2 linked regions of the Pyxidicoccus xibeiensis genome follow. Each later gene encodes a partner of the first gene's protein in a complex. Links are inferred from orthologs where the notes say so. Each region holds a gene or a part of one and is shown in the gene's direction. Other genes may lie near its edges.

The links. The genes of interacting proteins can lie anywhere in the genome.
Region 2: the proteins of dinB (region 1) and dnaN are in contact, whole or in part, in a solved structure (PDB 1OK7), measured with the Escherichia coli proteins. The link is inferred for Pyxidicoccus xibeiensis from one-to-one orthologs.

Annotation. Positions count from the first base shown.
Region 1 is NZ_JAJVKV010000006.1:459,088-464,849, forward strand. The notes cover bases 1,141-4,006. They hold dinB (DNA polymerase IV), read left to right. Parts: upstream 1,141-1,905; coding sequence 1,906-3,108; downstream 3,109-4,006. Other genes in these bases: LXT23_RS28675 (RluA family pseudouridine synthase), read left to right, coding at 1,141-1,230; LXT23_RS28680 (secondary thiamine-phosphate synthase enzyme YjbQ), read right to left, coding at 1,241-1,654; LXT23_RS28690 (DMT family transporter), read right to left, coding at 3,189-4,006. In the rest of the region: LXT23_RS28670 (serine/threonine-protein kinase), read left to right, coding at 1-283; more of LXT23_RS28675, read left to right, coding at 280-1,140; more of LXT23_RS28690, read right to left, coding at 4,007-4,127; polynucleotide adenylyltransferase PcnB, read right to left, coding at 4,124-5,762. UniProt on the Escherichia coli protein: Poorly processive, error-prone DNA polymerase involved in translesion repair and untargeted mutagenesis. Copies undamaged DNA at stalled replication forks, which arise in vivo from mismatched or misaligned primer ends.
Region 2 is NZ_JAJVKV010000001.1:1,310,038-1,314,319, reverse strand. The notes cover bases 1,449-4,282. They hold dnaN (DNA polymerase III subunit beta), read left to right. Parts: upstream 1,449-2,229; coding sequence 2,230-3,336; downstream 3,337-4,282. Other genes in these bases: LXT23_RS05310 (hypothetical protein), read left to right, coding at 3,698-4,282; LXT23_RS05320 (hypothetical protein), read left to right, coding at 1,560-2,135; LXT23_RS05325 (hypothetical protein), read left to right, coding at 1,449-1,563. Also shown: LXT23_RS05340 (ActD-like protein), read left to right, coding at 1-70; LXT23_RS05335 (peptidase), read left to right, coding at 70-678; LXT23_RS05330 (DUF6748 domain-containing protein), read right to left, coding at 688-1,194; more of LXT23_RS05325, read left to right, coding at 1,315-1,448. UniProt on the Escherichia coli protein: Confers DNA tethering and processivity to DNA polymerases and other proteins. Acts as a clamp, forming a ring around DNA (a reaction catalyzed by the clamp-loading complex) which diffuses in an ATP-independent manner freely and bidirectionally along dsDNA.

The DNA of each region.
Region 1 (5,762 bases):
CATGGCGCCGGAGCAGATCCTGGGCGAGCCGCTGGACGGGCGCGCGGACCTGTACAGCCTCGGGGTCATCCTCTATGAGCTGCTGAGCGGGCGGCCCCCCTTCGACGCGAAGACGCCGCACGAGCTCTGGCGGCAGGTGCTGGAGACGGAGCCGCCACCGGTGCTGGCGCTGAACCTTCACGGGGACCCGCAGCTGGCGCGCGTGGCCCACCGCCTCATCCGCAAGGAGCCGGACGACCGGTTCCAGACGGCCGAGGAAGTCTACGAGGCCCTGTCCGAGTGAATCCCTCCAAGCTGCACACCCTCACCGTGGACGCCGCCAAGGCGGGCCAGCGGGTGGACCTGTTCATCGGTGAAGCGCTGGGCCTGTCCCGCGCGCGCCTCAAGCGCCTCTTCGAGGCCGGCGCGGTGAAGGTGAATGGCCGCACGGCGAAGAAGGGCCTGACGCTCACCGCCGGGCAGAACATCTCCGTGGAGGTGGAGGAGGAGTCGCGCGAGGCCGTGCCCGACACGGACTTCCCGCTGGTGGTGCTGCACGAGGACGCCGCGCTCGTCTTCGTGGACAAGCCCGCGGGCCGGCCCTCGCACCCGCTGCAGTCCGGGGAGACGGGCACGGTGGCCAACGCGCTGGTGGCCCGCTACCCCGAGTGCGCCCAGGCGTCGGTGGACCCGCGCGAGGGCGGCCTGTGCCACCGGCTGGACGTGGAGACGTCCGGCGTGGTGGTGGCGGCGCGCACGCGCGAGGCGTGGAGCGCGGTGCGAGACGCCTTCGGAGGCCGCACCGTGGACAAGCGCTACGTGGCGCTGGTGACGGGGCCGCTGGCGGACGAGGGCGACATCGACGTGCCCCTGCGCCACCACCCGCGCCACCCGGACCGGGTGGAGCCCGCGCCCCACGGCGCCGAGGACGCGCGCGAGGCGGTGTCCCACTTCACGGTGCTGGCGCGCACGGGCGACCACAGCCTCGTGGAGGTGCAGATTCTCACCGGCGTGCTGCACCAGGTGCGCGCGCACCTGGCGGGCATCGGCGCGCCCATCGTCGGGGACGCGCTGTACGGAGGCCGGGAGGCGCCGGAGCTGGGCCGCTTCTTCCTGCACGCCCGGTCGCTGTCCGTGCCCCACCCGGAGACGCAGAAGCAGGTGCGCGTGTCGAGCCCCCTGCCCCCGGAGCTGCGCGCGGAGCTGGAGCGCCTGGGCCTGCCGCTGCCTCCGGGCGAACAGCAGGGCTGAGCCGCGACGCCTATTCGCCCATCACCTTGACGATGACGCGCTTGCGGCGCTGTCCGTCGAACTCCGCGTAGAACACCTGCTGCCAGGGCCCCAGGTCCAGCTTCCCCGCGGTGACGGGGATGATGACCTGGTGGTGCACGAGCATCGACTTGAGGTGCGCGTCGCCGTTGTCCTCGCCGGTGCGGTGGTGGCGGTAGTCCGGCCCGAAGGGCGCGAGCTGCTGGAGCCAGTCCCAGATGTCCTCGTGCAGGCCAGACTCGTCGTCGTTGACGAAGACACCCGCGGTGATGTGCATGGCGGAGACGAGCACCATCCCCTCCTGGATGCCGCTCTTGCGCACCAGGGCAGACACCGTGTCAGTGAGGCGCACCAGCTCGCGCCGCTCCTTGGTTTCGAACCACAGGTACTCGGTCAGGGTCTTCATGGTGTCCACGTTCCGTCAAAACCTTACGGCCTTGCGTTGTCTGTGATTCAACCGGGCTCGTCCCATCCACGTCCACCGCCTTGGGGCCTCTCGCGAGGCTGGACCTGCGCGAGCAACCTCACAGGTCCTGAAGGTACACCTACCTCTTGAGTCACCAGGGTGCCGCGGGCCTCGAATCGCATGTAGCCTGTACGCGTCTTCACGCTCGCGCCCGCCGAGCGTCAGAGGGGACCGTTACAGTGATTCACACCATGCGAGCCATCATCCACGTGGACATGGATGCCTTCTATGCATCCGTGGAGCAGCGGGACAACCCTGCCCTGCGCGGCAAGCCCATCATCGTCGGTGGGCACGCGCAGCGGGGTGTGGTGGTCGCCGCCTCCTACGAAGTGCGCCCCTTCGGCGTGCGCAGCGCCATGCCCATGGCCCGCGCCATGAAGGCCGCGCCCCACGCCATCGTCGTGAAGCCCCGCTTCTCCGCGTACGCGGAGGCCAGTGAGCAGGTCTTCGCCATCTTCGAGCGGTACACGCCCCTCATCGAGCCGCTGTCGCTGGACGAGGCCTTCCTCGACGTGACGGCGTCGGTGGGCCTGTTCGGCACGCCCGCGGACATCGCCCGGCGCATCCGCAAGGAAATCGCGGACGAGCTGGCGCTGCCGGCGTCGGCGGGCATCGCCGCGGTGAAGTTCGTGGCGAAGATTGCCTCGGACCTGGCCAAGCCCAACGGGCAGCGGGAGGTGCGGCCGGAGGAGACGGTGGCCTTCCTCGCGGGGCTGCCGGTGTCGCGCCTGTGGGGCGTGGGGCCGAAGACGGAGGAGGCGCTCAAGGTCGCCGGGCTGCGGACCATCGGCGACGTGGCCGCGCGGGAGCCGGAGTGGCTGGAGGAGCGGCTCGGCTCCAGCGGCCGGCACCTGTGGGAGCTGTCGCAGGGCATCGACACGCGAGAGGTGGTGCCGGACCGGGCCGCCAAGAGCGTGGGCGCGGAGGACACCTTCGACGAGGACCTCACGGGGGTGGACGCGCTGAAGCCGCACGTGCACTCGCAGGCGCTGCGGGTGGGGCGCCGGCTGCGGCGCGCGGGGGTGAAGGGCCGCGTGGTGCAGCTCAAGCTGAAGTTCTCGGACTTCACGCTCATCACCCGGCGCACCACGCTGCGCGAGGCCACCGACGACGGGCAGGCGCTCTACCGCACCGCGCTGGAGCTGCTGGAGCGCTCGCACGAGGGCAAGTCCATCCGCCTCACGGGCGTCAGCGTGCAGCTGGACGAGGTGCCCCCGCAGCTGGGCCTCTTCCCGGCGGCGCCGCCGCGCGCCGCGAAGCTGAACGCGGCGCTGGACAAGATTGCCGAGCGCTTCGGCAGCAAGGCGATAACGACGGCGGACATCGCCGGGAGCGAGGCCCCGGCGGACGACGAGCACCGCTCCGAGCGGCCCGTGGACAAGCCGAAGCGCTGAGCCTGCGGCCCCCGGCGGACGACACGCATGGCTCCGCGCGGCGAGTGGCCAGGCCGAAGCCCTGCCCTCCCGCCCGGACCTCAGTCCGCCGCCGGCACCATGTCCGGAGGCGGCGGCTGGCGCAGGGCCTCCTCGCGGGCCATGAACAGCACGCCCACCAGGGCCATGCCTCCGCCGACGAGCTGCACCCAGTCCGGCGTCTCCCCCAGCAGCGGCACGGCCCACAGCGTGGACAGCACCGGCTCGCCGAGCGTCGTCACCGCGACGAAGGGCGCGGACAGGTGGCGCACCGAGGCGTTGAGCAGCGAATGCCCGATGAGCTGCGGCACCACCGCCAGCCCCACCAGCACGGCCCAGGTGCGCGGCGTGAAGCCGGTGAGCGGCGAGTCGACGAAGAGGTGCGCCACCATCAGCGCCACCGCCGCCACCGAGTACACCACGCCCACGTACGTCCCCAGGGACATGGCGTCGCGCACGCGCCGGCCGATGACGAAGTACACCGCCGCCAGGATGGCGCCCATCACCGCCAGCACGTCACCCCAGAGGGCCTGCCCTCCGGCGGCGAAGTCCCGCGCGCCGATGAGCACGCTGCCCGCCAGGCACAGGCCGATGGCGGCCAGCCCGCGCGGGCCCACGCGCTCGGACAGCGCCACCCAGGCGAACAGCGCTACCCATACCGGCTGCGTCGTCACCAGCGCCACCGAGCTGGCCACGGTGGTGTACTGCAGCGAGGCAATCCACGTGGCGAAGTGCAGCGCCAGCGCCAGCCCGGACAGCACCAGCCAGCCCCAGATGCGGGCCGACAGCGAGGCCAGCTCGGCGCGGCCCCGCAGCAGCGCCAGCAGCAGCAGCGGCGTGGCGGCGAAGGTGAGGCGCCACGCGGAGATGGCCAGCGACGGCGCCTCCGCGAAGCGGATGAGGGGCGCGGCCCAGGACACGGCCACCACGCCCAGCACCAACCCTCCGTAGACCCGGGCCTTCGTGGGACGCGGCGCCGGAACCGGAGGGGTGTGGCTCAAGCCTCGCCCGCGTCGGAGCCGGACGCGGGGGCACCCGACGAACCCGCGCCCTCACCGGAGGCCCCGCCCCCGGCAGGACGGCGGCGGCGGCGACGACGGCGGCGCTTGCGCTGGCCTCCGCCCTCGCCACCCTCGGCGTCGGCGGCCTCGGCGCGCGGCTGCGGCACCTCGCCGGCCTTCCACGCCTCCAACTGCTCGCGGTTCTCCCCGGTGGCCTCCACCGTCATCTCGAAGACGGCCAGGGCCTCCTGGAAGAGCGGGTGGCGCTTGAAGGCCGCGCTGCGACGGCGGCGCTCGCCCGTCAGCGTGCGCTGGGCCAGCAGCAACATGCGGCAGCGCTCGGCGATGCGGCGGGGCAGCCGCGCCGACTGCACGAAGCCGGCGAGCAGGTCCTCCACCACCTGCGACACGGAGGGCCGCGCCCCGTCCTGGGACTGGGCCTGGGCCTGGGCGTCCTCCGGCCCCGGCGAGCGGCTGATGGGCATCAGCAACATGGCCAGGAGGATGGCGTCGTCGAGCGGCTCGCCCGAGGCCACGCGCCGGTCCAGCGCCTGGGCGAAGGCGTAGAAGGTCTTCTCGCCCTCCTTGCCATACTGCTTGAGGTACGCGTTCACCGGCGGCAGCAGGATTTTCAGCGCGTCCAGCGCGTCCAGCAGCTTGAGGGCCGGGGCGGACACGCCGCCGCGGATGAGGCGGAAGGTCTCCTCCAGCAGGCGCGCGGGGGCGCAGCGCGGCAGGTCCTCCACCGCGCCCTCCATGGCCGCGTACGTGCGCGACTCGATGTCCAGGTCCAGCTTCGCGGCGAAGCGCACGGCGCGCAGGATGCGCACCGGGTCCTCGCGCATGCGAATCTCCGGGTCGCCGATGGTCCGGATGAAGCGCTCGTCCAAGTCCCGCCGGCCGCGGACGTAGTCGATGACCCGTCCCTCGGCCACGTCGTAGAACAGGCCGTTGATGGTGAAGTCGCGGCGGCGCGCGTCCTGCTGCGCGGTGCCGAAGACGTTGTCGTGGGTGATGAGCAGGTCCTCGCTCGACTCACCCTCCTCCTCACCGTTGGCGGGGGCGGGCTCCAGCTCCGTCGGGTTGGCGCGGAAGGTGGAGACCTCGATGATCTTCCCGCCCTTGAAGTAGACGTGCGCCAGCCGGAAGCGCCGGCCGATGAGGCGGCAGTTGCGGAAGATGCCGCGCACCTCGTTGGGCGTGGCGCTGGTGGCGATGTCGAAGTCCTTCGGCTTGCGGCCCAGGAGCAAATCGCGCACGCAGCCGCCCACCATGTAGGCCTGGTGGCCGTGCTGGTGCAGGCGGAGCACCACCTTGAGCGCGTCCGGGTCCAGCTCGTCCGGGTCGATTTCCGCCGGCTCGCCGGTGGAGCGGACATGGGGCGCGTGCAGCGCGCGCTCATAGGGGGTGGGCTCGGGCTCGGGCTCGAGGATGGTGGGGACCTCCTCCACCTCGACCTCGCCGGCCTGTGCGGCCGCGGCGGCCTCGGCGGCGTCCGCGGCCTCGGCGGCGGCCAGCGCCTCGACGCTCAGGCCGACCTCGTCGAGGCTGCCCTCCAGGGCGTCGTCGTCCTCGCCCTCGTCGTCTACGTCCTCGGCCCCGGCGGACAGCTCGGGCTTCTCGGACTCCTCCGCG
Region 2 (4,282 bases), on another replicon or contig:
CCGCTCGGCCCCCCTGTCTTTGCCCGAGGGCTTGACGCAGGTGTCCTTCACGCTGGAAAAGCAGAGGTGATGAAATCCTTTGCGCTCCTCGCATCGTGGCTGTGGGCGGGGGCGGCGGTCGCCGGGCAGTTTCCGGAGGCCTTCCGCCCAGGGCCGGAAGCGGGGGGGCCCCGCCTCGCGCAGATGTCGGGCGAGTCGGCCCCGGGCTCCTCGGGCAGCCTGCGCAAGGGCAAGGTGCACATGGAGACCTGGGCGAGCGACATCCAGTTCTTCAACCTGGCGGCGAAGATTGGCGGCGGGCCCTTCTACATGACGGTGCTGGCGGGCATCGAGCCGGGCCGGGACGCGCGCTTCAGCTTCGGCGCGGGGCTGGGCGGGCACGTGACGCTGAGCCGGCGCCTGTGGCTGGACGTGGACGTCACCGGGGGCGCGGTGCAGCCGGTGCAGAAGCCGCTGGAGGGTGACGGCGGCAACGTGCTGGGACAGGGGCGGCTGATGCTCGGCTTCCAGGTGCTGCCGCGCCTGGCCGTGTTCGCCGGGCCCACCTACAACCTCTGGTACGTCTGGGGGCAGCCGGACTTCGGCTCCATCACCCGGATGTCGGTGAGTGAGAGCCAGCCGGAGTCGGACAGGCGCCTGCAGCACTGGCCGGGGCTCCAGCTGGGACTGCACATCTGAGCCGGGCGGCTACTTGCCGACGAGCCGGGTGGCGCGCAGCACGGTGGCGTCGCCGGCGGGCCCGGCGTTCTTCTGGATGTCCAGGGTGGCCTCGACCTTGAGGCCCTCGCCCATCTCCGTCTGCTGCATCAGGGACTGCAGGCGCTCGTCGGAGCCGCCGGCCAGCGCCGTCAGGTCCACCTCGTGGATCATCAGGGCGTCCGAGCCCGGCTTGTCCACGCGGGCGGCCGTGTAGGACGGGCAGGGCGGGGCGATGCAGCGGATGCCGCTGTTCTTGACGATGTAGACGGCGCTCTCACCTGTCTTCACTTCGGCCTCGGGGTTGGGGGTGGGGGCGGCGGTGCCGGGCTCGTTCTGGGGGGCGGCGGCGGTGGGTGGCGGGGCCTGCGTCCCGGGCGCGGCGGCGGTGCCGGGCTCGCTCGGGGGGGGCGCGGAGGAGGGGGCCGGCTTGTTGTTGCTGCACCCGGCGGCGAAGCCGAGGGCGAGGGCGGCGAGGAGCAGCGGACGGACGTTCATGGGAACTCCGGAAGACAAGGGGGGCACAGTGTGTCCCGCATCGGCGGTGGGGGCCAGTCCACTCTCTCTTCCAAGGCAGGGGTGGCTGGCGGCATTCCCCGGGCGGACTATGTTCCGGCCATGGACCAGGACACGGATCCACGCCGACGTGAGCGCTACCTTCAGCTGCTACGCGCCCAGTCCCCCGAGGACCGGCTGCGCAAGGCGGGGGCCCTGACGCGCGCGGTCCGCCAGCTGGCGACAGCGGGCATCCGCCAGGCGTTTCCGCTCGCGGACGAGGCGGAGATCCGGGTCCGGCTTGCCGAGCGCCTCTACGGGCGCGAGGTAGCGGCCCGGCTGTTCGGCTCCCATCCGGCGCTGCGCGGATGAGCGAGCCTGACGTCATCGCCGTCGCCCTCCAGTGCGCCGAGGCCCTGGAGGTGGCTGGGGTGGGATATTTCCTCGGAGGCAGTCTGGCGAGCTCGCTCCAGGGGGAGCCCCGGGCGACCAACGACATCGACTTCGTCATCGACCTGCGCCTGCCCCAGCTGCCGGCATTCGTTCAGGCCTTGGGGCCCGACTTCGACGTGGACGAGGAGTCGCTCCGAGATGCCGTCCGTCAGGGGGCTTCCTGGAACATCTTCCACCTGCCCAGCGTCACCAAGGTGGACCTCTTCCTCCTCCGTCCGGGCGACTTCGACCGGAGCGAGTTCGAGCGCCGCCGCCGGGTGGTCCTCACGCCGGAGGGCAAGGGCCTCTTCATCAAGAGCCCGGAGGATTCCGTCCTGCGCAAGCTGTTGTGGTTCCGTGAGGGTGGAGAGCTCTCCACCACGCAATGGCGCGATATCGTTCAGGTTCTCCGGGTGACCGGCGGTCAGATGGAATTGGGGTACCTCGACGCCTGGGCAGAGCGACTGGGTGTGGCCCCGCTCCTCGCCCGGGCGTGGACAGTGGCGAAATAGAGGGCGCTGCTCTCGTTGACGTCCCTTGTGGCAGGGGCTACATCCGGCCTCGCTGATCGGCCCTCCGGGCCGTGACCTGTAAGGACACCTTCCGATGGAATTCCGCATCGCCGCCGACGAGCTGAAGAAGGCCCTCTACCGCGCCCAGGGCATCGTGGAGCGCAAGACGACGATGCCCATCCTGGCGAACGTGCTCGTCAACGCGAACAAGGGGGGCATCACCGTCACCGCGTTCGACCTGGACATCGGCATCGTCTCCGAGCACCCCGCCGAGGTCATCAAGACGGGCGCCGTCACCCTCAGCGCCAAGTACGTCTTCGACATCGTCCAGAACCTGCCCGACGCGCAGGTGACGCTGAAGAAGCTGGCCAACAACTACGTGGACATCTCCAGCGGCTCGGCCCACTTCAAGATTGTCGGCATGGCCGCCGAGGAGTACCCCAAGCTGCCCAAGGAGGAGAACGCTCCGCTGGTGCAGGTGGGCGGCAACACCCTGCTGGAGATGATCAAGAAGACGCAGTTCGCCATCTCCAGCGACGAGACGCGCTACATCCTCAACGGCGTCTTCTTCGAGCCCCAGTCCCAGGGCAAGGTCCGCATGGTGGCCACCGACGGCCACCGCCTGTCGCTCATCGAGCGCGAGATGGCCGGCGACTTCATGCTCAAGAGCGGCGTCATCATCCCCCGCAAGGGCCTGATGGAGCTCAAGCGCCTGCTCGACGAGGCCCCGGACGCCGAGTGCCACCTGGGCTTCGCGGAGAACTCGGCGCTGTTCAAGAAGCCCGGCCTCACCATGGTGATGCGCCTCATCGACGGCCAGTTCCCCGAGTACCAGCGCGTCATCCCCAAGGAGAGCGAGAAGGTCGTCCTCGTGCCGAAGGTGCGCTTCCTGGAGGGCCTCAAGCGCATCGCCCTGCTGTCGGCGGACAAGAGCAACGCCGTGCGCATCGGCCTGGAGCAGAACAAGCTCGTCATCACCGCGAGCAACCCGGACCTGGGCGAGGCCAAGGACGTGCTGGAGCTGGCCTACCAGGGCGACGACATCACCATCGGCTTCAACGCGCGCTACCTGATGGACGTGCTCGCCGTCACCGAGACGGACGAGGTCTCCTTCGAGCTGGGCGACGAGCACAGCCCGGGCGTCCTGCACGGCCCCGGTGACCGCAGCTTCACCGCGGTCGTCATGCCGATGCGCGTCTGAGTCCTTGGTGCGGTGGACGGCCCCGAGCCCCGTGCGGAAGGCGGGCCACCACGGTGAGTGGTGGCCTCCCCCGGGGCTCGAGGCCCCTGCTCCCGGGTGGCCGGTGAGCGGAGTGGAATGACGGTTCCTTCCACAGGGGCGCTGGCCCGGGAACCTGGCGCCGCGCGCTGGCTCCGTGCGGGTGCGTGGTGGCTTCTCGCGTGGACGTGCCGCATCCTGGACGGGGCGGGTGTACTCGGAGGCAGCTGCAGGCCGCGTTGCGCCGTCCTGTCGACGTATCGCAAGCCAGCTCCGTTCAATCGTGCGGGCGCGCTGTGGCCGGGGGCCTGTGTGGCGCCGGGGGTCTTCGTATACTTGCGCCGTGGCTACGCACCCGGATGATCTGCGCGCAAGGCTGGAGGACCGGGCGGACCTCCTGGAGGCGACGCGCCTGCGCTACCGGGCCCTGCGGGGCCTGCTGGACGCCTTCTTCTGGAAGGACCGGATGCGCGCCCACTTCGAGCTGCTGCGCGAGGTGGCCCAGGCCCAGCCGGAGGTGGACGCCGCGCTCGCCGCGCTGAAGCGCCGGGCCTCCGCGGAGGGCTGGCCGCGCGACGCCGCTCCCGTGAAGCTGATGGCCGAGCTGGAACGCCTGCGTGAGGACGTCCAGCGCTCGGCCTTCAAGCGGCTGCCGGAGGAACAACGTCCGGCGACGCTCGGTGAGGCGCTGCTGAAGCTGGAAGAGGTGGTGCTGGAGGCGGGACCGGTGCTGGGCCGGCGCACCTGGGCGCGTGCCGTGGAGCTGCTGCCGCGCAACCTGCCGGAGCTGCGCGCCGCGTGCGTCGCCGCCGAGGTGTTCGAGCGCGTCTTCAAGCGGCCCGCGCCGGAGGGGCTGCTGCCCTTCACGGTGGCCGAGGCGGAGGAGTTGCGCCGCGCGCTCCCGTTGGCGGAGTCCGCGCTGGCGGCG